2 regions of the Sinobaca sp. TMA16-18 genome follow, and region 1 is predicted to be linked to the other one. Evidence: predicted binding sites of a transcription regulator. Region 1 holds the regulator's gene; the other holds the start of a gene.
The links. Region 1 encodes CtsR, which represses protease genes until heat stress. Its sites were predicted from a motif close to ATGGTCAATAAAGGTCAAACA; they were not measured.

Region 1 (15,513 bases):
GTTCTTTTATACTATACTTTCATTTATATAGAGCTTTCATTGTTTTGCACATGCACAGCAGAGAACGGGGGACTTAGTATGGAGTCTATCTTCAATTATGATCTGGTTGTTATCTTTATCCGGCTTTTGGCAGCCGCCGCTTTAGCTGGTGTAATTGGAATAGAGCGAGAGATAAAGCGTCATCCCGCGGGCTTTCGAACGCATATGCTGGTGGGAACCGGTGCGTGCCTTGTTATGATTATGGCTCTGTTCGGCTTTCAGGATTATCTTCGTGTAAATGAAGATGTTGTCGCGTATGATCCGTCCAGGCTTGCGTCTTATGTGATTAGTGGGGTAGGTTTTTTGGGAGCTGGAACGATTATTGTACAGGGCGCCTCTATTAAGGGACTGACAACCGCTGCCTCCATTTGGGTGGTTGCGGCTATTGGTCTTGCAGCCGGTGCTGGTATGTACATTCCAGCCGCTTTTGCTACGCTGATCGTACTGCTCAGTCTTCTTTTATTAAATAAAGTGGACCGTATGTTTCGGCCATTTTCCGCATCGAATTCTATTACAGTCACTATGTATAAATATGCAGGTTCGTTGGGTGATATTATTCAAGCCCTTGAAAAGCAAAAAGTAGCGGTGACAAAAGTAAAAGAGCAAAAAATTGACGAGGGGAAATCGACGAGAATCTTTACCCTTCATGTAGAAGTCCCTCGTTCTGTAAAGCAGGCTGACCTATATGAGGCGCTCTATTCTCAGAGTGGAACGGTGGAAGTCGAAGTTACAATGACTATAACTTGAAATAGCTATGTATTTGTATTATATTAAAGTCAAAGATAGTCAAGGTCAATACCTTGTTATTGTTACGCGTTAGACCCTATAACGGCAGCGGACAGGAGGGTAAACCAGTGAAGAATATATCAGATATTATTGAGCACTACCTTAAACAAACGTTGACACAGAGCGAGAAAGATTTAATTGAAATAAAAAGAAGTGAACTGGCCAAGCAGTTTGAGTGCGTGCCTTCACAGATTAATTATGTTATTAGTACTCGTTTTACAATTGAAAAAGGATATGTTGTGGAGAGTAAACGAGGCGGCGGCGGGTATATCCGTATTATCCGTATTAAAGTAGATGACCATGTAGAATTGGTCGATCAGATTGTTGAACTGATTGGAAGCAAGGTGGATCAAGTATCTGCTGAAAGTATTTTAATGAGACTATTTGAAGAGGAAGCTATTTCCAAAAGAGAGGCTAATATTATGCTTTCTGCCGTAGACCGCACGGTACTTGCCTTAAAAGATCCGGAAGAAAGAGATTTTCTTAGAGCCCATTTATTAAAAGCCATGCTTCAAAGCCTTCGATATCGATAAGCTTACTACAGAAAGGAGGGCTCAGCCATGCTTTGTCAGGAATGCCAGCAGAGACAAGCCAGCCTTCATTTTACTAAAATAGTAAATGGTCAGAAAACAGAAGTTCATTTATGTGAAGAGTGCGCCCGGGAAAAAGGAGAAACAATTCATGGAACGAACAGCTATTCAATCCACGATCTGCTTTCTGGTATTTTAAAATTTGATAAACCATTAAAAAACGATAATTCAGCTCCCTACACTAAAGCCCCAAAGCCGCTGGTGTGTGATAACTGCGGCTTGTCTTATGAGCGGTTTGTAAAAACCGGGCGTTTCGGCTGCACGAACTGTTACGAAGCTTTTGAAGCAAAGCTGGATCCGATTTTTAAGAAAGTACACAGCGGAAACCTCCGCCACCACGGAAAAATACCTAAACGGTCCGGAGCTCAAATGCAGGTCCAGCGTGAAATCGATGAAGAGCGTCAAAAACTGAAAGACCTGGTGGCAAAAGAAGAATTTGAAAAAGCCGCCTCGATTCGCGACCACATTAAAGAGCTTGAACGGCAGATGAAACCGAAAGGAGAGGAAAGCTGATGTCTCTGGAACGGTTCATATCAAATGCGCTGAGCCCGTGGATGAAAGAAGAGAGCGGAGCAGAGAAGGATATTGTATTAAGTACAAGAATTCGGTTTGCCAGAAATCTTAATGATTATCCATTTCCTATTATTTCTTCCGAGCACTCGGCAGAAACGCTGAGAGGTTTTGTTTCCAAAGAACTAACCGAAAGCAGGGAAAGCTTTGCAGGCAGCCTGGAGCTGTTGAATATGGAAGAGCTTTCTAAAAATGAAAAAAAGATGCTGGTGGAAAAGCATCTAATCAGTCCTCATCTTGCAGAGCGCAGTACAGCTGGAGCGGTTCTTTTAAATGAAAAAGAATCGGTCAGCTTAATGGTGAATGAAGAAGACCACTTAAGAATACAGTGTTTGTTTCCAGGGTTTCAACCAGAAGAAGGCCTGCGCTTTGCCAATGAACTCGACGACTGGGTGGAAAGCAAAGTCACGTATGCGTTTGATGAAAAACGAGGCTTCCTGACGAGCTGCCCGACGAATGTCGGCACAGGGATGAGAGCATCGGTGATGATGCATCTGCCCGCGCTTGTGATGACGAAAGCTTTGAACCGGTTCCTGCCGGCTATTAACCAGCTTGGTTTTGTAGTCCGGGGTATTTACGGGGAAGGAAGCGAAGCGCTTGGAAACCTTTTTCAGATTTCCAACCAAACGACCCTCGGAAAATCAGAAGAAGACATTGTCGAGGATCTCCAGGGAATCGTACTCCAAATTATTGAACAGGAATACGAAGCAAGGCGTTCGGTTCTTAAGACGTCCCGTATTCAAATAGAAGACCGTATTTTCCGATCGTATGGAATATTATCAAACAGCCGGATTATAGAGACAAAAGAAGCCGCAAAACGCTTATCTGATGTGAAACTTGGTATTGACCTTGATTTAATAAACGATATAAAGGGTAATATTCTAAATGAGCTGATGATTCTTATGCAGCCTGGATTTCTGCAGCAATATGCGGATCGTCCACTCGAAGCTAAAGAGCGGGACGTGAGGCGGGCTTCTTTAATCAGGGAACGTATGAAAATAGAACCGCGTTAACCGGGTTCAGCTATTCTTCCTGCGTTTTTAATTCAAATAGAAGATTTATTTTTATATATTAGGTACAATCAACTAAAGAACTTAACTAACCTACGGAGGTGCATGGATATATGATGTTCGGACGATTTACAGAAAGGGCACAGAAAGTACTAGCCCTCGCGCAAGAAGAAGCCATTCGCCTTGGCCATAATAATATTGGCACAGAGCATATTTTACTGGGTTTGATTCGGGAAGGTGAAGGTATTGCCGCCAAAGCCCTTCAGGCTCTTAATCTGGGAACAGATCAAATACAAAAAGAAGTAGAAGCCTTAATTGGTTCAAGCCAGGAAGGTTCTAAAACCATTCATTACACGCCGCGTGCTAAAAAAGTTATTGAGCTGTCTATGGATGAGGCAAGAAAGCTTGGTCATTCCTATGTAGGGACAGAGCACATCCTGCTTGGATTAATCCGCGAAGGCGAAGGAGTAGCAGCCAGGGTCTTAAATAATCTTGGCGTCAGCCTTAATAAAGCCCGTCAGCAGGTGCTTCAGCTTCTTGGAAGCAATGACGGCTCAGGGAACCAGCAGCAGCCATCAGGCACCGGCGCATCCAATGCAAGCACGCCGACGCTTGACAGCCTCGCACGTGATCTTACAGCTGTAGCCAAAGAAGAAGGACTGGATCCGGTTATCGGCAGAAGCAAAGAAATTGAACGTGTTATTCAGGTATTGAGCCGGCGTACAAAAAACAACCCGGTCCTTATTGGGGAGCCGGGTGTTGGTAAGACAGCCATTGCAGAGGGTCTCGCCCAGTCTATTATTGCTAACGAAGTACCGGAAATTCTCCGCAACAAGCGGGTTATGACTCTGGATATGGGTACCGTTGTAGCTGGAACTAAATATAGAGGGGAATTTGAAGATCGTCTTAAAAAAGTAATGGAAGAAATCCGTCAGTCACAGAATGTTATTTTGTTCATTGACGAGCTGCACACTTTAATTGGTGCCGGTGGAGCGGAAGGTGCTATTGATGCATCGAACATCTTAAAGCCTTCTCTTGCACGTGGAGAACTGCAGTGTATCGGTGCAACCACTTTAGATGAATATAGAAAGTATATTGAAAAAGATGCGGCACTTGAACGTCGTTTCCAGCCTATTCAAGTAAATGAGCCGACTACAGACGAGTCCGTTCAGATCCTTGCCGGACTGCGCGACCGTTACGAAGCTCATCACCGCGTAAAAATCACCGATGATGCGATTGCAGAAGCTGTAAAGCTGTCTGACCGCTATATTCCGGATCGCTTCCTGCCGGACAAAGCGATCGACCTGATTGATGAAGCAGCTTCAAGAGTGAGGCTTCGCTCCTATACAGCTCCTCCAAACCTTAAAGAGCTGGAGCAGAACCTTGAAGAAACAAGAAAAGAAAAAGATGCGGCTGTCCAGAGCCAGGAGTTCGAAAAGGCAGCATCTCTTCGTGACAGCGAACAGCGCCTGCGTGAAGAAGTAGAAGACATGAAAAACAAATGGAAAGAAAAGCAGGGCCAGGAAAACACGGAAGTAACGACAGAAGATATTGCACAAATCGTTGCAAGCTGGACTGGTATTCCTGTTTCAAAAGTGGCAGAAGAAGAAACCGACCGCCTCTTAAGAATGGAAGAAATCCTCCACGGCCGTGTCATTGGCCAGGATGAAGCAGTAAAAGCTGTTTCCAAAGCGGTCAGAAGAGCAAGAGCCGGACTGAAAGATCCGAAACGCCCAATTGGTTCCTTTATTTTCCTTGGCCCTACCGGTGTTGGTAAAACTGAACTGGCCCGTGCCGTTTCTGAAACACTGTTCGGCGACGAGGAATCCGTTATTCGGATAGACATGTCCGAGTACATGGAACGCCACTCCACTTCACGTTTGGTCGGTTCTCCTCCAGGCTATGTAGGATATGAAGACGGCGGACAGCTTACAGAGAAAGTACGCCGCAATCCATACTCTGTTATCCTGCTGGATGAAATTGAGAAAGCCCACCCTGAAGTATTTAATATTCTGCTGCAGGTGCTTGAAGATGGTTTTCTTACCGATTCCAAGGGCCGCAGAGTCGATTTTAGAAACACGGCTATTATCATGACATCAAACGTCGGTGCGAGCATGCTGAAGAAGAACAAGTACGTTGGTTTTACTACGCACACAGATGAAAACAAAGATTATAATAATATGCGTGATAAGGTTATGGGAGAATTAAAAAATACATTCCGCCCGGAATTCTTAAACCGTATTGATGAAATTATTGTGTTCCACAGCCTGGAAAAAGAGCACATTGAAAAAATTATTGTCCTCATGGCTGCTGAACTGAAAAAGCGTGTTGCTGAACAAGGCATTGTTTTTGATCTTACTCAAAGCGCTCAGCAGAAAATTGCAGACGAAGGGTACGATCCGGAGTACGGAGCAAGACCACTGCGCCGCTCGCTTCAAAAGAACGTTGAAGACCGCCTCTCAGAGGAGCTTCTGCGTGGAACGATTGAAAAAGGAAGCACCGTTGTTATTGACGTACAAGACGGAGAATTCATCGTGGATACAAAATCAGGAGCGAAAGCATAAAACAGTTTTCCTGGAACAACTGTCCGGAAGTGCGTGTTCGCACTACGGACAGTTTTTTTCATCACAAAGCATGCTTAAGGTTATAAAAACGTACACCTAAGAGAACGGGAGAGTATATATGGCCAAAACAAAAACAAAATTCGTCTGTCAGGAATGTGGATACGAAACGACCAAATGGATGGGACGCTGTCCTTCTTGCAATCAGTGGAATACGCTCGTGGAAGAAATGGAGACTCCTTCTGCCGGCAAGGGAGAGCGTCGGTCATTTAATGAAAACAATAACCAGCAGCCTCAATCCATTACCAAAATAGCAGGAGATCAGGAGCCTCGTATTAAAACGTCCATGGAAGAATTAAACCGGGTGCTTGGAGGCGGAATTGTTCCAGGCTCGCTTGTGCTGGTAGGGGGAGATCCGGGTATTGGTAAATCGACCCTGCTGCTGCAGGTTTCTGCCATTTTGGCAGCCAGGCAGAAAAAAGTACTGTACATTTCAGGGGAAGAATCGATCAAACAGACAAAGCTCCGGGCTGACAGGCTTCACGTGACGTCAGATACGCTGTACGTATACGCGGAGACCGACATGGATTATATCGAAAAAGCGATAGATAATATCAAACCGGATCTGGTTATTATTGATTCCATTCAAACGGTTCATCAGCCGGCCGTCACCTCGGCGCCGGGGAGTGTGGCCCAGGTCAGAGAATCAACTTCTGCCTTTATGAGAATTGCCAAAAGCCGTAATATTGCAATATTTATTGTCGGACACGTTACAAAACAAGGTTCCATTGCCGGACCAAAGCTGCTTGAACACATGGTGGATTCAGTGTTGTATTTTGAAGGAGAACGGCATCATACGTTTCGGATTCTCCGGGCCGTAAAAAATAGATTTGGCTCTACAAATGAGATTGGTATTTTTGAAATGAAAGAAGCCGGGCTGGAAGAAGTGAAAAATCCGTCGGAGATTTTCCTGGAAGAACGCACGAATGGGATGGCAGGATCTGTCGTTGTTGCTTCGTTGGAAGGCACCCGGCCGATTCTAGTGGAAATGCAGGCTTTGATCGCGCCGTCGAGTTTTGCTTACCCAAGGCGTACCGCAACAGGCGTGGATCAGAATCGTATTGCTCTCTTAATGGCGGTGCTTGAAAAACGCCTCGGCATGCTGCTTCAAAATCAGGATGCATATATAAATGTTGCCGGCGGAGTAAAGCTGGACGAACCCGCAGTTGATCTCGGAATTGCGGTCAGCATTGCGTCGAGTTTTCGAAATCACGCTACGTATCCGGGAGATATTGTTATCGGCGAAATTGGCTTAACGGGTGAAATTCGTCGGGTATCGAGAATTGAAGAAAGAGTGCGGGAAGCCGCTAAGCTTGGTTTCACGAGAGCTATTATCCCCAAAAAAAATATGGACGGCTGGACGCCTCCTGCTAAAATAAAAGTCATAGGTGTCACGACATTAGAAGAAGCACTGGATACAGCCATATCCAGGTAATGTCTGCAGAAAAGGAAGAAACAGATCATGGAGGTCATAGAAATGGAAGAAAGCCGTCATACATTTATGAGAGAGGTGCTGCGCTATATTGCTCCAGGGACTGAATTAAGGCGTGGTATAGACAATGTGCTTAGAGCCAACACAGGAGGGCTTATAGTTTTAGGATATACAGATCAGCTGAAAGAAATGGTAGATGGCGGCTTTTACATTAACTGCGCGTTTTCCCCTGCGTATTTATATGAGCTTTCCAAAATGGACGGCGCGATTATTTTAACAGCGGACGGTGCTAAAATTTTATATGCCAATACTCAGCTTGTTCCCAATAATGATATCCCTTCGAGTGAAACCGGTATCCGCCACCGGACAGCCCAGCGTGTGGCAAAGCAGACCGGCAGCCTGGTCGTTTCCGTATCGCAGAGACGAAGGGTTATTACTCTTTATAAAGGGGAACACCGCTATTCCCTGCGCGAAATGGAAATGATTTTAACAAAAGCCAACCAGGGCATTCAAACCCTTGATAAATACAAATCGGCTTTGGATCAAAGCATCATTAATCTCGGGGCACTGGAATTTGAAGAAACTGTTTCGTTTCAGGATATCGCCCAGGTGCTCCACCGGGCAGAACTTGTGTTGCGCATTAAAGAGGAAATTCTTAATTATGTGCTCGAACTAGGTACGGAAGGTCGTCTGATTACAATGCAGCTTGATGAACTGCTGGCCGGTATGGAACAGGAAACAAATGACCTTATCAAAGATTATGTTAGAGATCCCCATACCAGTCCGGAAGCGGTATTAAAAGGACTTTCCAAATTGAACCGAAACGAACTGCTCAACGATAACGTAATAATGAGAGTACTAGGACACCCAGAGGCAGCTACTATACAAGATCAGTCGATATCCCCGCGCGGCTATCGCATTTTAAATAAAATTAAGCGCCTTCCTCCATATATTATTGAAAATGTCGTGCAGGGATATGGAAGCCTCTCGCTGATTACCGAATCAACCATTGAGGAACTGGACGAAATTGAAGGAATTGGAAGTGCCAGGGCGAAGAAGATTAAAGAGGGCCTGCAGCAGATCCAGGAACAGTTATTTTTAGAAAGACATGTATAAACTAGTAGTAAAACAAAGAAATTAGGGTATTTATTCTAATAAGGAGGTGGATGGCACGGTGTTACGACTTATTGTACAGCTTTTTTTGATTTTGGCTGGGGCTACGCTGGGATTTATTTTTATTCCTGATATTATATTTTTATTTAATCTTACATCGATTCCTACGTGGCTGGCCAGCCCGTATATTGGTGGTATAGTAGGGGCGGTTATTTTCTTTGGAGCTACTTTTTGGCTTGCGGACTACATTGTAAAATGGATGAAGCGGCTGGAAGAAGCTATCTTACGTGCGCCTATTACAGATGTTTTATTTGGAACACTTGGGCTGGTTTTTGGCTTATTTATTGCGTTTTTGGTTACGATTCAGCTGAACACCCTTCAGATTCCTGTAGTAAATTCGGTACTGCCTGGATTTATCAGCTTTTTTCTCGGGTATTTCGGCTTTCAGCTTGGATTTAAGAAAAAAGATGAGCTGATGGGTCTTTTTACTTCCACCCGTAACGCAGAGAAGGATAAAGAAAAACCGGAAGTTGCTGCTGGCTGGGGAAGCAAAGACAAAATTCTCGACACAAGCGTTATTATTGATGGACGAATTGCTGATATCTGCCAGACCGGATTTATTGAAGGGAAAATGGTTATTCCGGAATTTGTGCTCGAAGAGCTGCAGCATATTGCCGATTCTTCGGACGTGTTAAAGCGTAATCGCGGAAGACGCGGTCTTGATATTTTAAACCGCATCCAAAAAGAGCTTGATAATGAAGTGGAAATTTTCGAAGGAGACTTCGAGGACATACAGGAAGTCGACAGCAAGCTCGTGAAGCTGGCTAAAGTAAGAGAAGGCATCGTTGTGACAAATGATTTTAATTTAAATAAAGTCTGCGACCTGCAGGGCGTGGCGGTGCTCAATATTAATGATTTGGCCAACGCTGTAAAACCGGTGCTTCTGCCGGGCGAGGAATTAGCTGTGCAGGTGATTAAAGATGGAAAAGAACATAATCAAGGCGTGGCCTATTTAGACGATGGAACGATGATTGTCGTCGAAGGCGGGCGGGACTATATTGGAAAAACGCTGCAGGTGCTCGTAACCAGCGTGCTTCAAACGAGTGCCGGCCGGATGATTTTTGCAAAACCTAAATTAATAGAAAAAGCGTTATAACGCCCTTTCCTGCCATGCAGCCGCTGCGGCCGCCGGGCAGGATTTTTTTATACAGGCAGATAAACATACACTCCGTTCGGGCAGAGAGCATAGAGGACGGAGAAGATACACCATTGCTTTCCTGCCGCTAACAAGTGTATTATAATATGGGACTTTACGTAATGATAAAAGCATGTAATTGGAGAGGTTTTATGAAGTATGCGGTAGTAATTCCGGCAGCGGGACAAGGAAAACGAATGGGAGCAGGCCATAATAAGCAATTTTTGATGCTGGAGGACCGACCTCTTATTATTCACACGGTTTCTGTTTTTGAAAAGGATCCGAACTGTGTCAGAATAATTGTTGTAGCTAATCCATCAGAAATTACTGATATGCGCGTGTTATTTGAAAAATGGAACATAAAAAAAGTTACCGATGTGATTGCAGGGGGAAAAGAAAGACAGGACAGCGTCTACGAAGGACTCAAAGTGTTAAAAGATGAAGGCATTGTTCTCGTCCATGACGGGGCCCGTCCGTTCATTGAGGCTTCCCGCCTGAAAGACCTTGTCCAAAAAGCTTCGGAAACCGGTGCTGCCGTTTTAGGTGTACGCATGAAAGATACGGTCAAGCGTGCAGCGAACGGCCTGGTCATTGAAACGATTGACCGCAGCAGCCTCTGGGCTGTCCAGACGCCACAGGCTTTTCACCTTCCTATCGTACTGGAAGCCTACCGGAGAGCAGAGGAGCAGAAGATTGTTGGCACCGACGACACCAGCCTCGTAGAAAAAATGGGGCATCCGGTTCATATCGTGGAAGGGGGCTATGATAATATCAAGCTCACGACACCAGAAGATATGATCACGGCAATCGGCATTTTACAGAAAAGACGAGGGGAATAATACATGAGAATTGGACACGGATTTGATGTACACCAGCTGGATGCGTCTCGTCCACTTATTATAGGGGGCGTAACCGTTCCGCACAGCAAAGGGCTGATCGGGCACTCCGACGCGGACGTGCTGCTTCATGCGGTAACGGATGCTATATTGGGCGCGATTGGAGAAGGAGATATTGGTAAACACTTTCCCGACACCGATCAGGCGTTTAAAGATGCTGATTCTGCCGTACTGCTTGAAAAAGTGATGGAAACCGTCACAGAGCGCGGGTATCAGATTGGAAACATAGATGGCACGATATTAGCTGAAAAACCTAAAATGGCTCCTCATATTCAAAGCATGCGGGAACGGATTGCCCAAATTACAAAAGCAGACGTGTCCCAGGTGAATGTGAAAGCAACTACAACGGAAAAGCTTGGATTTACAGGCAGAGAAGAAGGCATTGCAGCCCATGCGGTAGTGTTGTTAAAAGAACAAGCGTAATAAGAGAGGGGATCATGGCATGAGCAGGGAAGTAAGAGTAAGATTTGCACCAAGCCCTACAGGACATCTTCATATCGGCGGAGCACGTTCGGCTTTATTTAATTATCTATATGCAAAAAGCCAGGGCGGGAAGTTTGTTATTCGGATTGAAGATACCGACCAGGCCCGCAATGTAGAAGATGCTACGGAAAAGTTAATGGAGAGCATGAAATGGCTCGGCATCGAGTGGGATGAAAGTATGGATATCGGCGGCCCGCACGAGCCCTACCGCTCCATGGAACGTTTGGATACGTATGAGAAGCACCTTCAGCAGCTGCTTGACGAAGGAAAAGCATACTATGACTATATGACAGAAGCAGATCTGGAAAAAGAAAGAGAAGCCCAGCTGGCTAAAGGAGAAGCTCCTAAATACAGCGGACGCGACCGCGACTTGACACCGGAACAGCAGAAAGCTTATGAGGACCAGGGCTTAAAGCCGGTTGTCCGTTTTAAAGTACCGCAGGGACGAAACGTAGTAGTAGAAGATGCCGTACGGGGAAATGTAACATTTGAAACGGATGGTATCGGTGATTTTGTTATAGCCAGACGGGACAGAATTCCCACCTACAACTTTGCTGTAGTCATTGATGACTATTTAATGGAAATCAGCCATGTGATCCGGGGAGAAGAGCACTTATCCAATGCTCCGCGCCAGGCATTATTATTTGAAGCTTTCGGCTGGGAAAAGCCGACGTTTGCTCACGCGTCTTTAATCTTAAATCCGGACCGCCAGAAAATGAGCAAGCGGGATGAATCAATCATTCAGTTTGTCGAGCAGTACAAAGATCTGGGATACCTCCCGGAAGCACTGGTAAACTTCCTCGCGCTTCTTGGCTGGTCGCCGGTAGGAGAAGAAGAATTGTTTGACCTGAAGGAACTTGAGAAGCAGTTCACGCTCGACCGTGTTTCCAAGGCGCCTGCCGTTTTTGATAAAGATAAGCTGGCATGGATGAACAATCAGTACGTGAAGAAAGCCGACGTAGATCGGCTGACTGTTCTGGCCCTCCCTCATCTGCAAAAAGCGGGCCGGGTATCGGAAAATCCTTCAAAAGAAGAATACGAATGGATTACGCAGCTCGTTGCTTTATATCAGGAGCAGATGCATTACGCAGCAGAACTGGTTGAGCTGACGGACTTGTTTTTTAAAGAAGAAATTTCGTATAATGAAGAAGCACAGACAGTGCTTAGTGGAGAAGCGGTGCCGGAAGTGCTGAAGCAGTTCTCTGAAGAACTTGAGGCGCTGGACACATTTGAGCCGCAGGAAATCAAAACTGCTATCAAAGCAACGCAGAAAGCAACAGGCCAAAAAGGTAAAAATTTATTTATGCCGATACGCATAGCAGTCACAGGCCAGGCCCACGGACCGGATCTGCCGAATACTATTGCACTGCTCGGAAAAGAAACCGTGCAGAAACGCTTGGAACAGGCGGTTCACGTATCGTAATTTTATAAGTAGAGCATAGATGGGAAAAAGTATGAAACGCTTTTCTATACAGAGAAAACCACACAGGCTGAGAGTGGTTTTGGAAAAAGTTTCTGAACATGCCTCCCGGAGCCTTCTGTTGAATAAAGTAGGCAGAAGCGGCAGCGATGCCGTTATGACATCATGAAGAAGAGCCGAAAACAGTGCTCTTAAAACAGAGTGGAACCACGCGAGAGCGTCTCTGTGCCGAGGGCACAGAGACGCTCTTTTTCATTAGTGGTGCAGCGCAAGAGGAAGGGAGACAGATTAGTATGTGGAGAACGTTTAAAAATGATATTGATGTTGTGTTCGATCAAGACCCGGCTGCAAGAGGCAGAATTGAAGTAGTGCTGACGTATTCCGGCGTCCATGCTATTTGGTTTCACCGAATCGCTCATTGGATGTGGAAGCGCAAGCTGTATTTTCTCGCCCGGCTGCTTTCCCAGTTCAGCCGTTTTATTACAGGAATTGAAATCCATCCGGGGGCAGTTATCGGTCAGCGTTTATTTATTGACCACGGAATGGGTGTAGTGATAGGTGAAACATGCGAAATCGGGGACAATGTGACAATTTATCAGGGAGTGACACTCGGTGGAACGGGAAAAGAAAAAGGAAAACGACATCCCACCATTGAAGATCATGTGTTAATCGCCACTGGAGCAAAAATTCTCGGTTCTATGACCATTGGCCAGCATTCCCGTATCGGTGCAGGGTCCGTTGTCTTAAAAGAAGTGCCGGCCAATTCCACCGTAGTAGGAATACCCGGCCGGGTCGTCGTACAAAATGGAATTAAAGTAGAGCAGGATGGACTTGATCATAGTAACCTTCCGGACCCGGTGGCTGACCGATTTAAAGAATTGGAACAGGAACTGACACAGCTGAAAAAAGAACTAGAAGCATATACGCAGACGGAAACGGTCCGTTCATCACAGGGGAGAGAAAGATAATGGCAATCCATTTATATAATACGCTGTCACGAAAAAAAGAAAAATTTGTTCCGCTCGAGGGGAACACAGTCAAAATGTATGTATGCGGCCCTACTGTATACAACTATATTCATATAGGCAATGCCCGGCCGGCTATTGTGTTTGATATGATCCGTCAGTATTTAACGTATTCCGGCTACGAAGTCCAGTATATGTCTAATTTTACGGATGTAGATGACAAAATTATTCGGGCAGCTAAAGAGCTGGGAGAAGAGGTTCCGGCGCTGGCAGAGAAATTTATTGAAGCGTATCATGAAGATACCGCAGCATTAGGGGTGAAAAAGGCAGATCTTCATCCGAGAGTGATGGACACAATGCCCGAAATCATTACGTTTATTGCCTTGCTGATTGAAAAAGGCTATGCCTACGAATCGCAGGGAGATGTATACTTTCATACACGTTCCTTTAAGAATTACGGCCAGCTTTCGACCCAGTCGATTGAAGACCTGCAGGCGGGAGCCCGTATTGAAGTAGGCGATAAAAAGAAAGATCCACTGGATTTTGCGCTGTGGAAAGCGGCAAAGCCTGATGAGATTTCCTGGAAAAGCCCATGGGGAGAAGGACGTCCCGGCTGGCATATTGAGTGTTCTGCCATGGTAAAGAAATACCTCGGGGATACGATTGATATTCATGCCGGAGGCCAGGATCTTTCTTTCCCCCACCATGAAAATGAACTGGCACAGTCGGAGGCATTGAATGAAAAAAAGATGGCCAACTACTGGATGCACAACGGCTATATTCAGATTGACAACGAAAAAATGTCCAAGTCCCTGGGCAACTTCATTCTGGTTCATGACTTAGTTAAGCACCACAAGCCGGAAGTGATCCGCTTTTTTATTCTGCAGTCTCATTACCGGAGCCCGCTTAATTTCAGTGAATCGCTGCTGGAAAGTGCAAAAAGCGGATTGGAGCGGATTCAGACTACGGTGCGCAACTTAAAGCACCGGATGAAAGAGAGCGCGGATCTGGGAGAAGCAAAGCCGTGGCTTGCGCTGGCTGCAGAAAAGAAGCAGGCTTTTCTTAAAGAGATGGATGATGATTTTAACACAGCCAATGCAGTGAGCGTTCTTTTTGACTTGGCGAAAGCGGCTAATCAGTATCTGCAGGAACCGCATTCTTCCAAGCTGGCTCTTGAAACGTTTATTTCCACCATTACTGAATTAGGAAAGATCCTGAGCGTGCCGATGGAAGCTGAAGAGCAGCTGTTGGATGAAGACATTGAACAATTAATAGAGGAAAGAACAACAGCCAGAAAATCCAAAGATTTCGCAAGAGCGGATGAGATACGGGATCAGTTGAAAAACATGGGGATTATACTGGAAGACACACCTCAGGGTATCCGTTGGAAAAGGGAGTAGGGCTATGCTGGAAACGTTACGCAAAAAAATAGATGCAAAGCAGCTCAATGCCCTCGCTCTTGCTTATATGGGCGATGCTGTTCTGGATTTGTACATTCGTCAGTATTTAATTGCCGAGGGGAAAGTGCGGCCGCACCGTCTTCATTCTCAGGCAGTTTCCTACGTCTCAGCCAACTCCCAGGCAAAAGTAATCCAGGAACTGTGGGACAACGAACAGCTGAGTGAGGAAGAAGACCGGATTTCAAAAAGAGGGAGAAACGCCAAATCGGGAAGTGTTCCTAAAAATGTTGACGTCTCTATCTACAAAAAGAGTACGGCATTTGAGGCGCTTCTCGGCTATTTGTATTTTCAGAATCAAACAGAACGAATGGAAGAAATTATTGCATTTGCTATTGAAATGTCAACAGCAGGTGGAGAGGCGGATAAATAATGGAAGAGTGGATTTCCGGAAAAAATGCAGTGCTGGAAGCTTTAAAAGCCGGCAGGGATATTAATAAAATATGGCTGGCCGAAGGGACGGGAAAAGCCCAGACCCTTGCTGTACAGGAAGCGGCAAAAGAAAAAGGCGTGCTCGTGCAAAGTGCCCCAAGAAAAAAGCTGGATGATCTCAGTGGAAATCAAAAGCATCAGGGAATAGTGGCCTCCGTAGCGGCCTACAGCTATGCAGAAATGGAAGATTTGTTTGCAAAAGCAGATAAAGCCGGAGAAGATCCGTTTTTTCTTATCCTTGATGAGATCGAAGACCCGCATAACTTAGGGTCTATTCTGAGGACAGCGGATGCTGCCGGCGTGCACGGGGTGATTATTCCAAAAAGACGGTCGGTCAGCCTCACTCAGACGGTAGCGAAAACATCAACCGGCGCGATTGAACATATCCCCGTAGCGAGAGTAACCAATCTGGTTCGAACGATGAAGGACTTAAAAGACAGAGGTGTATGGATAGCAGGGACCGATGCTTCAGCAAAAGAAGATTACCGGCAGATGCAGGCAGAT
Region 2 (15,513 bases), on a different contig from region 1:
GATGCTTTAAGAAAGGTGGAGGGCTCATGCTGACCAAACGTATTATTCCGTGTCTGGATGTAAAAGAAGGAAGAGTAGTAAAAGGCATTCAATTCGTAGACCTCCGCGATGCCGGTGACCCCGTCGAACTGGCGGAGATATATGACGCCCAGGGAGCGGATGAGCTTGTTTTCCTTGATATTTCCGCATCGCATGAAGGACGTAAAACGATGGTGGAAGTAGTGGAGGAAGTCGCAGGGGCGCTCGCAATTCCGTTCACGGTCGGCGGGGGCATTCATACCCTCGAGGACATGCGCGCAATTCTACGGGCCGGAGCGGATAAAGTGTCAGTCAATACTGCCGCAGTCGATCGTCCAGAGCTGATCAACGAAGGCGCGGATCATTTTGGATCGCAGTGCATCGTGCTCGCCGTGGATGCCAAATACGAAGAAGCGCTCGGTTCCTGGCGTGTGTATACGCATGGCGGGAGAACACCGACAGACTGGGAAATTCAGGACTGGGTAAAAGAAGCCGTCCGCCGCGGAGCCGGGGAAATTCTCTTAACGAGCATGGATCAGGACGGAGCCAAAACCGGTTTTGATATTAAGCTTCTCCAAACGGTCAATGAAGTCGTAAACGTCCCGGTTATTGCGTCCGGCGGCGCCGGATTGAGCGAACACTTTGTAGGAGCATTTGAAGAAGGAAACGCGGATGCCGCGCTTGCCGCTTCGATTTTTCATTACAAAGAAACGTCCATTGAAGAAGTAAAAACATACTTACGAGAGAAAGGGGTCCGGGTACGATGAACAGCAACAACCTGACCTTTGATGAAAAAGGCTATATACCAGCGATCGTCCAGGATGCCGTGAGCAAAGAAGTTCTGACGCTCGCCTACATGAATGAAGAGTCTCTGCAGAAAACCATCGAAACGAAAGAAACCTGGTTTTACAGCCGTTCCCGCCAGGAACTGTGGCACAAGGGAGAAACGTCGGGCAACATTCAGAAAGTCGAAGACATCCGCTATGACTGCGATGCCGATTCTCTGGTTGTTCTCGTTCACCCGGCAGGTCCTGCCTGCCATACCGGCTCCTACAGCTGCTTTACCTCTTCTCTTCTCGGGGAACAGGTACCGGAGAAGCAGCCGGACCGTTTTGCGATCATTAATGAGCTCGAGCAGATTATAGCCGAGCGCGAAGCGGAAATGCCGGAAGGGGCGTATACGACGTATTTATTCACCGAAGGGGTGGATAAAATTTTGAAAAAAGTCGGAGAAGAGGCAAGCGAAGTTATTATTGCTTCCAAAAACCGCGATTCGGAAGAGTTAAAGTGGGAAACCGCCGATCTTCTTTATCATCTGCTTGTGCTGTTAAGAGAGCAGAAGCTTCCGCTTGATGACGTCCTGGACGTATTGGGCCAACGTCATAAAAAATAAGATTCTGCGCCCGCTGCCGAAAAGCAGCGGGCTTTTTTACGGGCGATTCCCGATAATAGCACTTTTCTTATCGTTTGAATAAATGATATACTACTCTTATTGCAATCGGGACCCCAATTGGAGGGAGAGAGTGAATGAAGTCATTAACAGAAAAAACCGGCAGAGTACTGCCGTTTCTGCAAAACGAAGAACATTACTTTAAACGCGGCATCCACGCTTTTCAAAAGCGAGAGCTGGATCGCGCGGTCAAATATTTGAAAAAAGCGATTGAAATGGATCCATCCCAGGGGGTGTTTCAATGCCAGCTGGCCGTCGTCTATTCAGACACCGGCGAGTACGAAGAGTCCAACCGCCTGCTCTGGCACGTGCTGGAAGACCTGGACAGCAGCCTGAGCGAATGCTATTTCTTTTTAGCCAATAATTATGTGTACCTTGGTTTATTTGATAAAGCGAAAGAAATGGCAGAAGCCTATCTGGCGATGCAGCCGGAGGGCGATTTTTCCAAAGACGCCCAGGATCTGCTGGATCTACTGCTCGAAGACGAAGAAGAAGAAAACAATCAGCAGGAAGAAGAGCTGATTATGAAATACGAAAAGTCGGAACGTTTAATGAAAACAAAGCAGTATGCGGAAGCAGATGAGCTTCTGGAAGAAATTATTGCCGACTACCCGGCCTATCTGCCGGCAAAATGCCAGCTTGCCCGGCTCCTGCACGAGCAGGACCGGACCGAAGAAGCGCTGGCGCTTGTAAAAGATATTGTTCAGGAGCATATGTACCTGCCGGCACTGTGCCAGCTCGCCGTACTTTATGCGGAAATGGGCAGGGAAACCGAAGCAAAACAGACAGCAGAACTGCTGCAGAACATTATTCCGCTTGATAAATCGCACCTTTTTTACTCGGCTTCTACGTTATGCCGGCTCGGGTATTACGAAGAATCCCGCCTGCTTTTTGAACGCTACATCAAACGGCATGCGCCGACCCAGGAAGGGTTCCATTTACTTTTCGGAGCATCGGCGTATCAGTCCGGAAGAGCAGTTCAGGCTGAAAAGCAGTGGAAGCAGAGCGTAAACAAAGACAACCAGACGGCCGCCGCCCTGTTGGCACATTGGCGTGGAGACAGTCTTTCCCGGGAAACCGTTCAGTCTGCAGTAAAAGAGCATTACAAGCTGTAAGCAGATTAGTGGACGCCGGTTGGAAAAACTCATACGATGAAACAGAACGATACAACATTCCGATAACAACGAGCAAACAATAAAAAAGGAACCAACCAAAAGGAGGACTTACGCGTGAGTGAAGAAAGAATTTATGATGTAATTATTGCCGGGGCAGGCCCGGCGGGAATGACAGCAGCAGTGTATACTTCTCGTGCAGAGCTTGACACACTTATGCTGGAGCGCGGGATCCCCGGCGGACAGATGGCCAACACCGAAGACGTCGAAAACTATCCCGGCTTTGAGCATATTCTTGGTCCCGACCTGTCCAATAAAATGTTTGAACATGCAAAGAAGTTCGGCGCAGAATATGCGTACGGCGATGTAAAAGAAATTATTGAAGGAAAAGAATATAAAACCGTTATTGCGGGAAATAAAGAATATAAAGCAAGAGCAGTTATTGTAACAACGGGCGCTGAGTACAAAAACCTGGGCGTTCCCGGTGAAAAAGAACTCGGCGGGCGCGGCGTATCCTACTGTGCCGTCTGTGACGGAGCGTTTTTCCGTAAAAAAGAAATTGTCGTAGTAGGCGGAGGAGATTCGGCTGTCGAAGAAGCGGTGTACCTTACCCGTTTTGCCGATAAAGTAACGGTTATCCACCGCCGCGATGAACTGCGCGCCCAGAAAATTCTTCAGCAGCGTGCTTTTGTTAACGATAAGATTGACTTTAAATGGAGCCACGTTGTAAAAGAAATCAACGGAGAAAATAATAAAGTATCAAGCGTGACGCTGACGGACCTGAAATCGGGCGAGGACTATGATTTCCCGACGGAAGGTGTATTCGTCTATGTCGGCATGCTGCCGCTTAACAATGCCGTAAAAAATCTCGGCATTACGAACGAAGAAGGCTATATTGTAACCAACGAAGAAATGGAAACGAAGATTCCCGGTATTTTTGCAGCTGGCGATCTTCGTGAAAAAACCCTGCGCCAGATCGTCACGGCCACAGGAGACGGCTCTCTTGCTGCCCAGACGGCTCAAAAGTATGTAGAAGAACTGAAAAACGCCGTCCAGGCATAATAAGGAAGATAATGTAAAAATATTTTAACCTTACTGTAATAGAGATGCAATAAATAGAGGGTATTGCATGAATAACACCACCCCCTTATTTTATTTTTAAGCACAGGCCGCTGAGCCTGTGCTTTTTTTTACAATAAAGCAGTCGGAATTGGGACCCGTTCTCTCTTTAGAAATGGTGATTTTCTATTTGTGGGAAAAGAAAAGGAATAGTATACTTAAGAATAGGCAATGTGAGGTGATGAGCATGCAGCGGATAACAAATTGTGTTATTCATGATGATAATGGAAAGATACTTATGCTTCAAAAGCCCAGCCGTTTGTGGTGGGTCGCTCCCGGAGGGAAAATGGAACCGGAGGAATCCGTTCAGACTTCCACGGTCAGGGAAATAAAAGAAGAAACAAATATATTAGTGAAAAATCCAAACATACGAGGGATTTATACGATGGTGATTAAAGACCAGGGGAAAACCATTTCGGAGTGGATGCTGTTTGCTTTTGAAGCATCGGAATGGGAAGGAACCGCCTGGGAATATTCACCGGAAGGCCTGCTGGAGTGGATCGATAAAAGCAGTGTGAGCGAATTGGATATGAATCCCGGTGATTATCATATTCTGCAGCATACGCTTTTTGGAAAAGGCGTGATGTACGGAACATTTTATTTTACACCGGATAATGAACTTATCTCTTACCAGTTACATGGGGGAGAACTGAATGAATCTGGAAATGAGAGAGGATGAAGATGCCGTGGGAAACCGTGAAAATGATTTAGATGTAGTTATCATTACGGGAATGTCAGGTGCGGGAAAGACGGTAGCTGTGCAAAGCTTTGAGGATTTAGGCTATTACTGTGTCGATAATCTTCCTCCTGCTATTATTCCAACCTTTATCGAACTGGTGGAATCCTCAGAAGGAAAAGTAAAGAAAATTGCGCTCGTTATTGACCTGCGCGGCAGAGAGTTTTTTGAACATTTATTTGAAACAGTGGATCATTTGTCTGCCAAGCAGAATCTGAATCTTCATATTCTCTATCTGGATGCAAAAGATAATGTCCTCGTGCAGCGCTATAAAGAAACAAGACGCTCCCATCCTCTTGCTGCAGAAGAAGCCCCGCTAGAAGGGATTCAGCAGGAGCGGAATATGCTCGCGGAGCTCAAAGGCCGATCGGCTCAGGTGATTGATACGAGTGAAATGAAGCCCAAACAGCTGCGGGAACGAATTATTCAGTACATTTCCGGGACGGCGAAAGATGTATTTTCTGTTAATATGATGTCTTTTGGGTTTAAATACGGTCTTCCGATCGACGCTGATCTTGTGTTTGATGTAAGATTTCTGCCAAACCCTCATTACGTAGAACTGCTGCAGCCGAAAACCGGCCTGCAGGAGGAAGTGTCTTCCTACGTTCTGAAATGGTCGGAAACACAGGAATTTTTAACAAAATTAATTGATCTTCTTGACTATATGCTGCCTCAGTACAAGAAAGAAGGAAAAAGCCAGCTCATTATTGCGATTGGATGCACCGGCGGAAAACACCGGTCTGTTACATTGGCTGAATACCTTTCTGCGCACTTTTCTTCCTCGTATGCTTTGTCTACGACGCACCGTGATATTGAAAAAGCAAAAGGCCTGCTTGTATGAAACGGTCTAACATTGTCGTCTTAGGCGGAGGGACAGGTCTGTCTGTATTACTGAGGGGATTGAAAACCTTTCCGGTCGATATCACAGCCATTGTTACCGTGGCAGATGACGGAGGAAGCTCCGGCCGTCTGCGGAAAGAAATGAACATTCCTCCGCCCGGGGACGTGCGAAATGTCCTTGTCGCCCTGGCAGAGGTGGAGCCTATGATTGAGCAGCTCTTTCAGCATCGGTTTACAACCGGTGAAGGACTGGTCGGGCATTCTCTCGGCAACCTGCTGCTTGCAGGCATGACTTCCATTACAGGTGATTTTGCCAAAGGAATCAGCGAGTTAAGCACCGTATTAAATGTACGCGGAAAAGTACTGCCTTCCTCAAACCAGAGCGTTGTGCTTCATGCAAAAATGATGGATGGAACAACGGTGGAGGGAGAATCAACCATTCCACGGGCTGAGAAGCAGATCCGTCACGTCTTTCTGCGTCCGGAAGGAATTAAAGCGCTTCCAGAAAGCATAAAGGCAATCGAAGAAGCCGATTTAATTGTGCTGGGACCGGGAAGCTTATACACTAGTATTTTGCCGAATCTTTTAGTACCGGGTATTATTGAAGCAATTCAGGATTCCAAAGCAAGAAAAGTATATATCTGCAACGTGATGACGCAAAAAGGAGAAACAGATAACTTCTCCGCATCAGATCACGTACAGGCTATTTTTAATCATACCCATGAGCAGTTCATTGAAACAGTCCTGGTGAACAATGGAGTGATTCCAGATGAGCTCATTGAAAAATATCAAAAAGAGGACGCCTATCCGGTTCCGTATGATGAAGAAAAAATGAGGGCCTTCGGCTGCCGTGTGGTAGAAGACGAATTCATCCGTTACGACGGGATGGTTCTGCGCCATAATGCAGTCAAAGTCGCTCAATCTCTTCTTATGGAGCTGTAGGCGAAGTAGAAAGAGGCGGTGAAAAGCCTATGTCGTCATTTGCAGCAATGACTAAAAAAGAATTAACACAGCTGGAACTAAGAGATTGCTGTGTGAAGGCAGAACTTGCTGCGCTTATTCGGATGAATGGAACGATGACATTTGGAAACGGCCTGCTGACGCTTGACGTTTCTACGGAAAATGCGGCGATTGCCAGGCGCATTTATACGTTGATCAAAAAAGGATTCAACGATATGCAGCTCGAAGTACTCGTTCGAAAGAAAATGCGCTTAAAGAAAAATAACGTTTATATTGTACGGATCAAAGAAAACACCCAGCAGTTTCTGGCGGATCTTCATATTATGGAAGAAAACTACCGGTTTGTCCGGTCTATATCTCCGGATATGATCAAGAAATCCTGCTGCAAACGGGCTTACCTGCGCGGGGCTTTTCTGGCCGGAGGATCGATCAATCATCCGGATACGTCTTCGTATCACCTGGAAATATTCTCAAATTACGAGGAGCACAATTATTCCCTCCGTCAGCTTTTTAAAGAGTTTCACATTCCTTCCAAAAGCCTGGAGCGGAAAAAAGGCTATATTCTATACGTGAAAGAAAGCGAGAAAATAACCGAATTTCTCAGTGTTATCGGTGCCCATCAGGCCCTCCTGTATTTTGAGGACGTCCGGATTATGAAAGATATGCGCAACTCCGTGAACCGTTTGGTGAACTGCGAAACAGCCAACCTCAATAAAACAGTAGGAGCGGCTCTTCGTCAGGTGGAAAATATCCGTCTGATTCAACGGGAAATCGGCCTTGAAAACCTTCCGCATAAAATCAGGGAAATTGCAGAGCTGAGAGTGGAGCACCAGGATGTTACGCTGAAAGAACTGGGCGAAATGGCCTCAGGCGGACCGGTCAGCAAATCAGGTGTGAACCACAGGCTTCGAAAAATTGATGAATTAGCTGAAAAAATCCGAAACGGGGAAACGGTTTCATAGTATAATAGAAGGCATAACTGGCAGCTGGAGGAGATAGACATGGTAGAAGAGAACGTAGAGGTTCAGTTGAAAACAGGTCTTCAGGCAAGGCCGGCGGCTTTGTTTGTACAGGAAGCCAACCGATTTCATTCGGATATTTCCATTGAAAAGGATGGAAAGGTCGTTAACGCCAAAAGCATCATGGGGATTATGAGTCTTGCCGTTCGAAACGGCGCCTCTATAAAGATAATGATCAATGGCAACGATGAAGCAGAAGCCATGAAGGCACTGGTGGACTATGTAAAGAAAGAATAAAGAGCTCTCTCCTCAAAAAAGGAGAGGGTTTTTTAAGGGAAAAAAAGCAAAAACGTGTATATTTTATACAAAAGCTTGTATAGGCGACGTTTGCTGCAGGCCATGCCTGGTTCATTCTTTGTATTTCTAAGCAGTCTTTCTTAAAGAAACGGCGGCACATATAGATGAGCTAATGAAACGGTTTCACCAAAAATCTAAAAAAACCCTCTCTCCATAAGCTGGAGAGAGGGTTTTTTGGATTATTTTTCGTAAACGGTGTCAATCAGGCCGTATTCTTTTGCTTCTTGTGCTGTCATGAAGTTATCACGGTCTGTGTCGCGCTGAATGACTTCAAGCGGCTGACCGGAACGATCTGCTAATATCTGGTTCAGCTTCTCGCGCATTTGAATAATGCGGCGGGCGTGAATTTCGATATCAGAAGCCTGACCCTGTGTGCCGCCGAGCGGCTGGTGAATCATTACTTCACTGTTTGGAAGAGCAAAACGCTTGCCCGGCTCACCGGCTGCAAGAAGAAATGCTCCCATAGAAGCTGCCATACCAACGCAGATAGTAGAAACTTTAGGCTGGATATACTGCATCGTATCGTAAATAGCCATACCTGCAGTGATAGAGCCGCCTGGGCTGTTAATGTAAATAGAAATATCCTTTTCCGGATCTTCTGCTGCCAAAAACAGCAGCTGGGCTACGATGGAGTTGGACACGTTATCGTCAATTCCAGAACCGAGCATAATGATGCGGTCTTTTAAAAGGCGGGAATAAATATCATATGCTCTTTCCCCGCGGCTTGTTTGTTCAATTACTGTTGGAATTAAGTTCATGTCTTATTTCCTCCTATTATATAAAATGTGTAAATACTGACTCCATAACAGGAAACAGCTGGGCTTCCTGTATTGTTGAGAATAGTTATATCATACTCGAATGGTCAATGTTGGTCAAATAAAAAGCGCTTATTTTTTATCTTTTTATTTTCCAGAGCCAATTCGCTTCTCTTACTATAACAAGAGTAAAGAGAACCTTTCAATCTTCAAAAGCGAAAATAAAAGAATAAGCAGTGCAGAGTGCCTAATAGAGAGTATAACCTATTTTCTGCCTCTTAAAACTATGGAAGATTATATGCCACAGGATAGTTTGGCTTCATGTACGTTTGCTACACTTAGTATGAAGGCCTAATTACATATAGACGATCATTTCACCTATGATATAATAAACGGTAGAAAGCGCTTACAAGAAAGAGGGGTCATTTTATATGAATTTAGAAATGGGATTGTTTCAAAAACAGACGATGAACCTCGTGATGACGCAGGAACTTCGCCAGGCCATTTCATTGCTTCAGCTCTCAACTCAAGAGCTTTCTGATTACATATCGGAGCAGGCTCTCGAGAATCCTCTTATAGAAACAGAAGAACCAGTTCTGGAAGAAAAGGAAACACCTATATACGACAGTCCAGTGATGTGGACGGATGATTATGGAGACGGATATGAAGCCTATGAGGGAAGGAACGAATCCTACCTGGATAGAATCCTGGCCTACGAAGAAGGGCTGGCTGACCATTTATACAGCCAGATCCGCTTTATGGATACAGCAGACCAGAACAGGGAGCTGCTGTTGTATCTGGCCGACAATGTGGATACAAACGGCTACCTGCAGGGAAGCTGGGAAGAAGCGGGCCGTTTCTACAGCATTACAGAAGAAGAATATGAGCAGGGTATCCAAATGCTGCAAAAGCTGGAGCCTGCAGGTGTTGGAGCAAGAAATCTCCAGGAATGCCTGCTTCTGCAGTTAAAAAGAAATCATGCATCTGATCTGCTTGTGATTGAAGTGGTGGAACATCACCTCGAAGACCTGGCAGCAAGAAGATGGAAGCAGATCGCAAAGGCGCTGCATATTTCCGTAGAGGACGTGCAGGGCATTTACGACGCGATTCAGCAGTTGACCCCGCATCCCTGCGCCTGCATTGGAAAAAGTGAATCCGCAGCGATTACGCCGGATGTGTATGTAGAAAAGAAACATGGAGCTTTTACTGTAGTGCTCAACAACGAAAGCCTGCCGAAAATAAGACTCAACAAACAATACCGGCACCTGCTTGAAAGCGGGGAAAAGGGAGAGGCGGGAGAATATGCCCGCAAAAAGTACAAGCAGCTTGTCTGGCTGTTAAAAAGCATTGACCAGCGGCAGACGTCGCTCCGCAAAATCACCGAAGCTATTCTCCGCTTTCAGGAACCGTTTTTTGAGAACGGTCCGTCCGGCATGAAACCGCTGACGCTCAGAGAGATTGCTGAAGAGGCGGAAGTGCATGAATCGACCGTATCACGGACGACTACAAACAAATACGTGCAGACGCCGCATGGATTGTTTGAACTAAAACATTTCTTTTCTGCAGGAATGAACAATGCAGAAGGAGAGCAGACGTCCACCAATGTCATTAAAGAAATAATGAATAAAATGGTGGAGAAGGAAAATAAAATCCGGCCGCTGTCCGACCAGAAGATAGCCGAGCTCATAAAGGAAGAACACGGTATTGCGATCTCCCGGCGCGCTATTGCGAAGTACCGCGGGGAGCTGCAGATTGCACCGTCTTCCAAAAGAAAACGATATGCCTGATGTTTTAAAAATGAAGGGACGGGAATAAGCAGGATATAGCTTAAACCGTCCTTTCTTTTTTATTGCTAAGTTATTTTATTCTTGGTATAATGAATTTATCAGAAGATTGAACCATCGCTTAGGGAAATCCCTAGGTATTATCTTTTGATAAAGTGGGACTTAAAATGTCTATATGGGACAAAAAGTGTCCCTGAGAGAAAACAGGTGAACCCTGAATGAGAGAACTACTCGAATGGCAGAAAAAACTGCAGCCCGACATTTTAGAAATTATGGGGAAACGCTATCGGATTCTTCAGTACCTTCGGCTGATGCAGCCGGTCGGCAGAAGAACACTTGCTGTCAGCCTGGATCTTTCTGAAAGAGTACTGCGGACCGAAGTGACATTCTTAAAGAACCAGGGATTGATTACGATCCATCCGTCCGGCATGACTCTCTCTGATGAAGGAGAAAAGCTTCTGGAGGGGATGGAAGCGGCGATGAAAATTGCTTTCGGACTTGAAGATCTGGAAAAGCAGGTAGCAGAAGTGCTGAACGTCGAGAAAGTTATTGTTGTTTCCGGAGACAGCGACGAATACAGCTGGGTAAAGAAAGAACTGGGACGTGCCTGCGTACAGCAGATGAAAAAACAGATAGTCCCCGGTGATATCATTGCCGTGGCCGGCGGCACTACGCTTGCAGCCGTGGCCGATATGGTCAGCCCATCTGAAAAGTGGAAAGACGCGGTTTTTGTACCGGCAAGAGGCGGACTTGGCGAAAAGGTGGAAATTCAGTCGAACACGATCAGTTCGACAATGGCTACCAAAGCCCGGGCGGCCTACAGGCTTCTGCACGTACCGGACCAGCTGAGCAGTGAAACAAGAGCTTCGCTGAGTCTGGAACCGGGCATTAAAGAACTGCTGGCTCTTATCCGTAAAGCAAAAATTGTGATTCACGGCATCGGCGAAGCTGAAATTATGGCGGACCGGCGTGAAACGAGCGACAGTGCCGTACAGCAGATTAAAGAAAAAGCGGCTGTCGGGGAAGCATTCGGCTATTATTTTGACCGTGAAGGACATATTGTTCATAAAGAGAGAACGATCGGCCTTCAGCTCAATGATCTGAATGAAGCGCAGACGATTATCACCGTCGCCGGAGGAAGCTCCAAAGCAGAAGCTATTTCTGCTTATATGAAATACCGTCCCAGCAATCTGCTCATAACAGATGAAGGGGCGGCGAAGGCAATTTTAAATCGATGACAGCTGATTTTTATAATCAGTTTTTCATATATAGTATTGATTAACGTGCACCATAATAAGAGGAGGAAATTAAACATGGCTACAAAGATTGGTATTAATGGATTTGGAAGAATTGGACGCGCAGTATTCCGTGCTTCTCTTGAAAATAACAACGTAGAAATCGTAAGCATTAACGACCTTACAGACGCTAATATGCTTGCTCACCTTTTAAAATATGACACAGTACACGGCAACCTAAAGCAGAGTGTATCTGTAAACGGCGACAACCTTGTTGTTGACGGCAAAGAAATCCGCATCACAGCTGAAAAAGATCCGGCACAGATTCCATGGGGACAAGCTGGAGTAGAAATCGTTGTAGAAGCAACTGGACGTTTCGCAGACGGCGAGAGCGCCGGCAAACACCTTGAAGGCGGAGCAAAGAAAGTTATTATCTCTGCACCTGGTAAAAACGTTGATGCAACATTTGTTATGGGTGTTAACGAAAACACGTATGACCCTTCGAAGCACAACGTTATGTCCAACGCATCCTGCACAACAAACTGCCTTGCGCCGTTTGCTAAAGTGCTTAACGACAAGTTCGGCATCAAGCGCGGCCTCATGAACACTGTTCACTCTTACACGAATGATCAGCAGATTCTTGACCTTCCGCACAGTGACTATCGTCGTGCACGTGCAGCTGCTGAAAACATCATTCCAACATCAACTGGAGCTGCAAAAGCAGTAGCCCTTGTTCTTCCAGAACTTGACGGCAAGCTTAACGGCGCTGCAATGCGTGTGCCTACTCCAAACGTATCTCTTGTTGACCTTGTAGCAGAGCTTGATACAAACGTTACTGCTGAAGAAGTAAATAACGTACTAAAAGAAGCAGCAGAAGGCGATCTTAAAGGCATTCTTGGCTTCAGCGACGAGCCGCTTGTATCCAAGGACTATAACGGCAACTCCAATTCTTCTACTATTGATGGTTTGTCTACAATGGTATTGGAAGACAACATGGTTAAAGTTATTTCCTGGTACGACAACGAGTTTGGTTATTCCAGCCGCGTTGTAGACCTCGTAGAATATATCGCAAAACAGCAAGCTTAATAAAGCAGATAAAGGGCAGGGGGAGAAGAAAAAGTATTTTCTTGCTCCCCTTTCCTATGCAGTTTCCTGCTACAATAGATATCGGGACAGCACGAATCAGCTGCAGCTCATGTTTGCTTTTTATCAGCGGCAGACCCGGCCTTCTCTAAATAAACGCGGAGATAATCAGCCGGGTTTACGCTTTTCTTTGTATTATAATTATACGTTCTTTTTTGCATCATTTAGGGAAAAGGATGAGGAACACAGAGGAAAAAAGGAGGCAGCACAATGAATAAGAAATCTATTAAAGATATCGATGTAAAAGGAAAAAAGGTTTTCTGCCGGGTGGACTTTAACGTCCCAATGGAAGATGGAAAAGTAACGGATGACAGCCGTATTAAAGCAGCCATTCCTACAATTGAATACTTAGTGGACCAGGGAGCCCGTGTTATACTGGCCAGCCACCTGGGCCGTCCAAAGGGAGAAGCAGTTGAAGAACTTCGTCTCGGACCGGTAAGCGTGCGTCTTGGCGAACTGCTCAGAAGAGACGTTCGTAAAGTAGATGAAGTCTACGGACCAGTAGTAAAGCAGGCGTCCAACTCTTTAATGGACGGAGAAATTCTTCTTATTGAGAATGTTCGTTTTGAAGCAGGAGAAGAAAAAAACGATCCAGAACTCGCAAAAGAATTTGCAGCACTTGCTGACATATACGTAAATGATGCATTTGGAGCGGCTCACAGAGCACACGCTTCTACAGAAGGCATTGCGCAGCACCTCCCAGCCGCTGCAGGACTTCTAATGCAAAAAGAACTTGATGTACTCGGGAAAGCACTATCTGACCCGGCACGTCCTTTCACCGCGATTGTCGGCGGTGCGAAAGTAAAAGACAAAATCGGCGTGATTGACAACCTGCTTGATAAAGTAGACAACCTCGTTATCGGAGGCGGTCTTGCCTATACATTCGTAAAGGCACAGGGCCATGAAGTAGGTAAATCCCTGCTTGAAAAAGATAAGCTTGACCTTGCAAAAGAATTTATGCAGAAAGCAAAAGACAAAGGCGTGAACTTCTATATGCCGGTTGATGTCACCGTAGCTGATGATTTTTCCGGTGATGCCAATATTAAAGTAGTGCCGATTGACAGCATTCCTTCCGATTGGGAAGCTCTCGACATTGGACCCGAAACAAGAAAAACGTACCAGGAGGTTATTGAAAGCTCCAAGCTTGTTATTTGGAACGGACCGATGGGCGTATTTGAAATAGATGCATTTGCATATGGAACGAAAGCTGTTGCAGAGGCACTCGCCGGAGCAACGGACACGTATTCTGTTATTGGAGGCGGCGACTCCGCTGCAGCTGTTGAGAAATTCGGCCTTGCCGATCAAATGGATCACATGTCCACAGGAGGCGGCGCTTCCCTTGAATTTATGGAGGGAAAAGAACTTCCCGGCGTCGCAGCATTGAACGACAAATAAACAAAGAAGAGGTGGAGCAATTTGAGAAAACCAATTATTGCAGGAAACTGGAAAATGAATAAAACCCACGGAGAAGCAGTCAGCTTTATCGAGGACATTAAAGCAAAAGTACCGGCTGGCAGCAAAGTAGACACGGTCGTCTGCGCCCCGGCCCTATTTCTTAAAAGCATGAATGATGCAGTAGAAGGAAGCGACGTAGCCGTCGGCGCCCAGACGATGCACTTTGAAGACAACGGTGCATTCACAGGTGAAATCAGCCCGGAAGCGCTGGCTGACCTTGCTGTTCCTTACGTGATTATCGGTCACTCCGAGCGCAGGGAAATGTTTAATGAAACAGATGACTCCGTAAACAAAAAGCTTCACGCCGCATTTAACCACAAGCTTGTGCCAATTATGTGCTGCGGAGAAACGCTTGAAGAAAGAGAAAGCGACAAAACGGAATCCGTTGTACGCGGCCAGGTCGAAAAAGGCTTTGCAGGTTTAAGCAAAGAGCAGGCAGCACAGGTTGTTGTGGCATATGAGCCTATCTGGGCTATCGGCACCGGCAAATCTTCCACAGCAGAAGATGCCAATGAAACGTGCGGAACGATCCGCCGCATTCTGTCCGAACTGTATGACCAGGAAACAGCAGAAGCTGTCCGCATTCAGTACGGCGGAAGCGTAAAGCCGGAAAATATCGGCGGCTATATGGCGATGGAACACATTGACGGCGCCCTTGTAGGAGGAGCCAGCCTGAAGCCGGATGCATTTCTACAACTAGTGGAGGCGGGATCCAATGAGCAGTAAAAACCCTGTCGCTTTAATTATCCTGGACGGCTTTGCCCTCCGCGATGAAACAAAGGGAAATGCAGTAAAGAAAGCAAACACGCCAAACTTCGATCGTTTCTGGAACAAATATCCGCATTCCCAGCTTACGGCAAGCGGAGAAGCTGTCGGCCTTCCGGAAGGGCAGATGGGCAACTCCGAAGTCGGGCATTTAAATATCGGGGCAGGAAGAGTAGTTTATCAAAGCCTGACCCGGATTAATAAAGATATTAAAGAAGGTACTTTTCAGGACAATAAAGCTCTTTTAGGAGCTTCCGAGCATGTACTCCAAAACGACGGCAGCCTGCACATTTACGGCCTGCTGTCTGACGGAGGCGTACACAGCCACATTCAACATCTATATGCTCTCCTGGAAATGGCCAAAAATAAAGGCATCAAAAAAGTCTATGTCCATGCTTTCATGGATGGGCGTGACGTGGGCCAGCGTACGGCAGAACAGTACGTGGAGGCCCTTGAAGGCAAAATGGATGAGCTTGGCATCGGAGAGATAGCGACGCTTCACGGCCGCTACTATTCAATGGACCGGGACAACCGCTGGGAAAGACTGGAGAAATCCTACCGTGCGATTGTCTATGGAGAAGGACCAAGCTATTCGTCTGCAAAAGATGCTATAAAGGCAAACTATGATAATGACGTCTGGGACGAATTTATTATTCCGGCTGTAATGACAAGAGAAAATGGCGAACCGGTTGCAGAGATGCAGGATGACGATGCTATTATTTTCTTCAATTTCCGTCCGGACCGGGCTATCCAAATGTCCCGTGTGTTCACCGATAACAGCTTTAACGACTTTGACCGCGGAGACCGTTTTCCGAAAAATATTCA

Region 2: clpP (ATP-dependent Clp endopeptidase proteolytic subunit ClpP) is a predicted target of CtsR. The motif match lies at 8,410-8,430, and genes of this name have one in related genera.

Annotation. Positions count from the first base shown of each region.
Region 1 is NZ_JCAKFM010000013.1:44,949-60,461, reverse strand. Features, by position in the region: gene AC5W14_RS16405 (MgtC/SapB family protein) at 79-786, shown strand; gene AC5W14_RS16400 (CtsR family transcriptional regulator) at 894-1,358, shown strand; gene mcsA (protein-arginine kinase activator protein McsA) at 1,386-1,928, shown strand; gene mcsB (protein-arginine kinase McsB) at 1,928-2,998, shown strand; gene clpC (ATP-dependent protease ATP-binding subunit ClpC) at 3,109-5,559, shown strand; gene radA (DNA repair protein RadA) at 5,678-7,051, shown strand; gene disA (DNA integrity scanning diadenylate cyclase DisA) at 7,079-8,164, shown strand; gene AC5W14_RS16370 (PIN/TRAM domain-containing protein) at 8,223-9,317, shown strand; gene ispD (2-C-methyl-D-erythritol 4-phosphate cytidylyltransferase) at 9,509-10,195, shown strand; gene ispF (2-C-methyl-D-erythritol 2,4-cyclodiphosphate synthase) at 10,199-10,675, shown strand; gene gltX (glutamate--tRNA ligase) at 10,695-12,158, shown strand; T-box leader at 12,166-12,383, shown strand; gene cysE (serine O-acetyltransferase) at 12,449-13,123, shown strand; gene cysS (cysteine--tRNA ligase) at 13,123-14,520, shown strand; gene AC5W14_RS16340 (Mini-ribonuclease 3) at 14,525-14,950, shown strand; gene rlmB (23S rRNA (guanosine(2251)-2'-O)-methyltransferase RlmB) at 14,950-15,513, shown strand, end outside.
Region 2 is NZ_JCAKFM010000009.1:75,081-90,593, forward strand. Features, by position in the region: gene hisA (1-(5-phosphoribosyl)-5-[(5-phosphoribosylamino)methylideneamino]imidazole-4-carboxamide isomerase) at 1-33, shown strand, start outside; gene hisF (imidazole glycerol phosphate synthase subunit HisF) at 27-785, shown strand; gene hisIE (bifunctional phosphoribosyl-AMP cyclohydrolase/phosphoribosyl-ATP diphosphatase HisIE) at 782-1,411, shown strand; gene AC5W14_RS14665 (tetratricopeptide repeat protein) at 1,546-2,583, shown strand; gene trxB (thioredoxin-disulfide reductase) at 2,698-3,642, shown strand; gene AC5W14_RS14675 (NUDIX domain-containing protein) at 3,887-4,378, shown strand; gene rapZ (RNase adapter RapZ) at 4,353-5,276, shown strand; gene AC5W14_RS14685 (gluconeogenesis factor YvcK family protein) at 5,273-6,217, shown strand; gene whiA (DNA-binding protein WhiA) at 6,247-7,197, shown strand; gene AC5W14_RS14695 (HPr family phosphocarrier protein) at 7,237-7,491, shown strand; gene clpP (ATP-dependent Clp endopeptidase proteolytic subunit ClpP) at 7,731-8,309, opposite strand; gene rpoN (RNA polymerase factor sigma-54) at 8,738-10,093, shown strand; gene AC5W14_RS14710 (sugar-binding transcriptional regulator) at 10,309-11,328, shown strand; gene gap (type I glyceraldehyde-3-phosphate dehydrogenase) at 11,404-12,411, shown strand; gene AC5W14_RS14720 (phosphoglycerate kinase) at 12,679-13,863, shown strand; gene tpiA (triose-phosphate isomerase) at 13,885-14,649, shown strand; gene gpmI (2,3-bisphosphoglycerate-independent phosphoglycerate mutase) at 14,639-15,513, shown strand, end outside.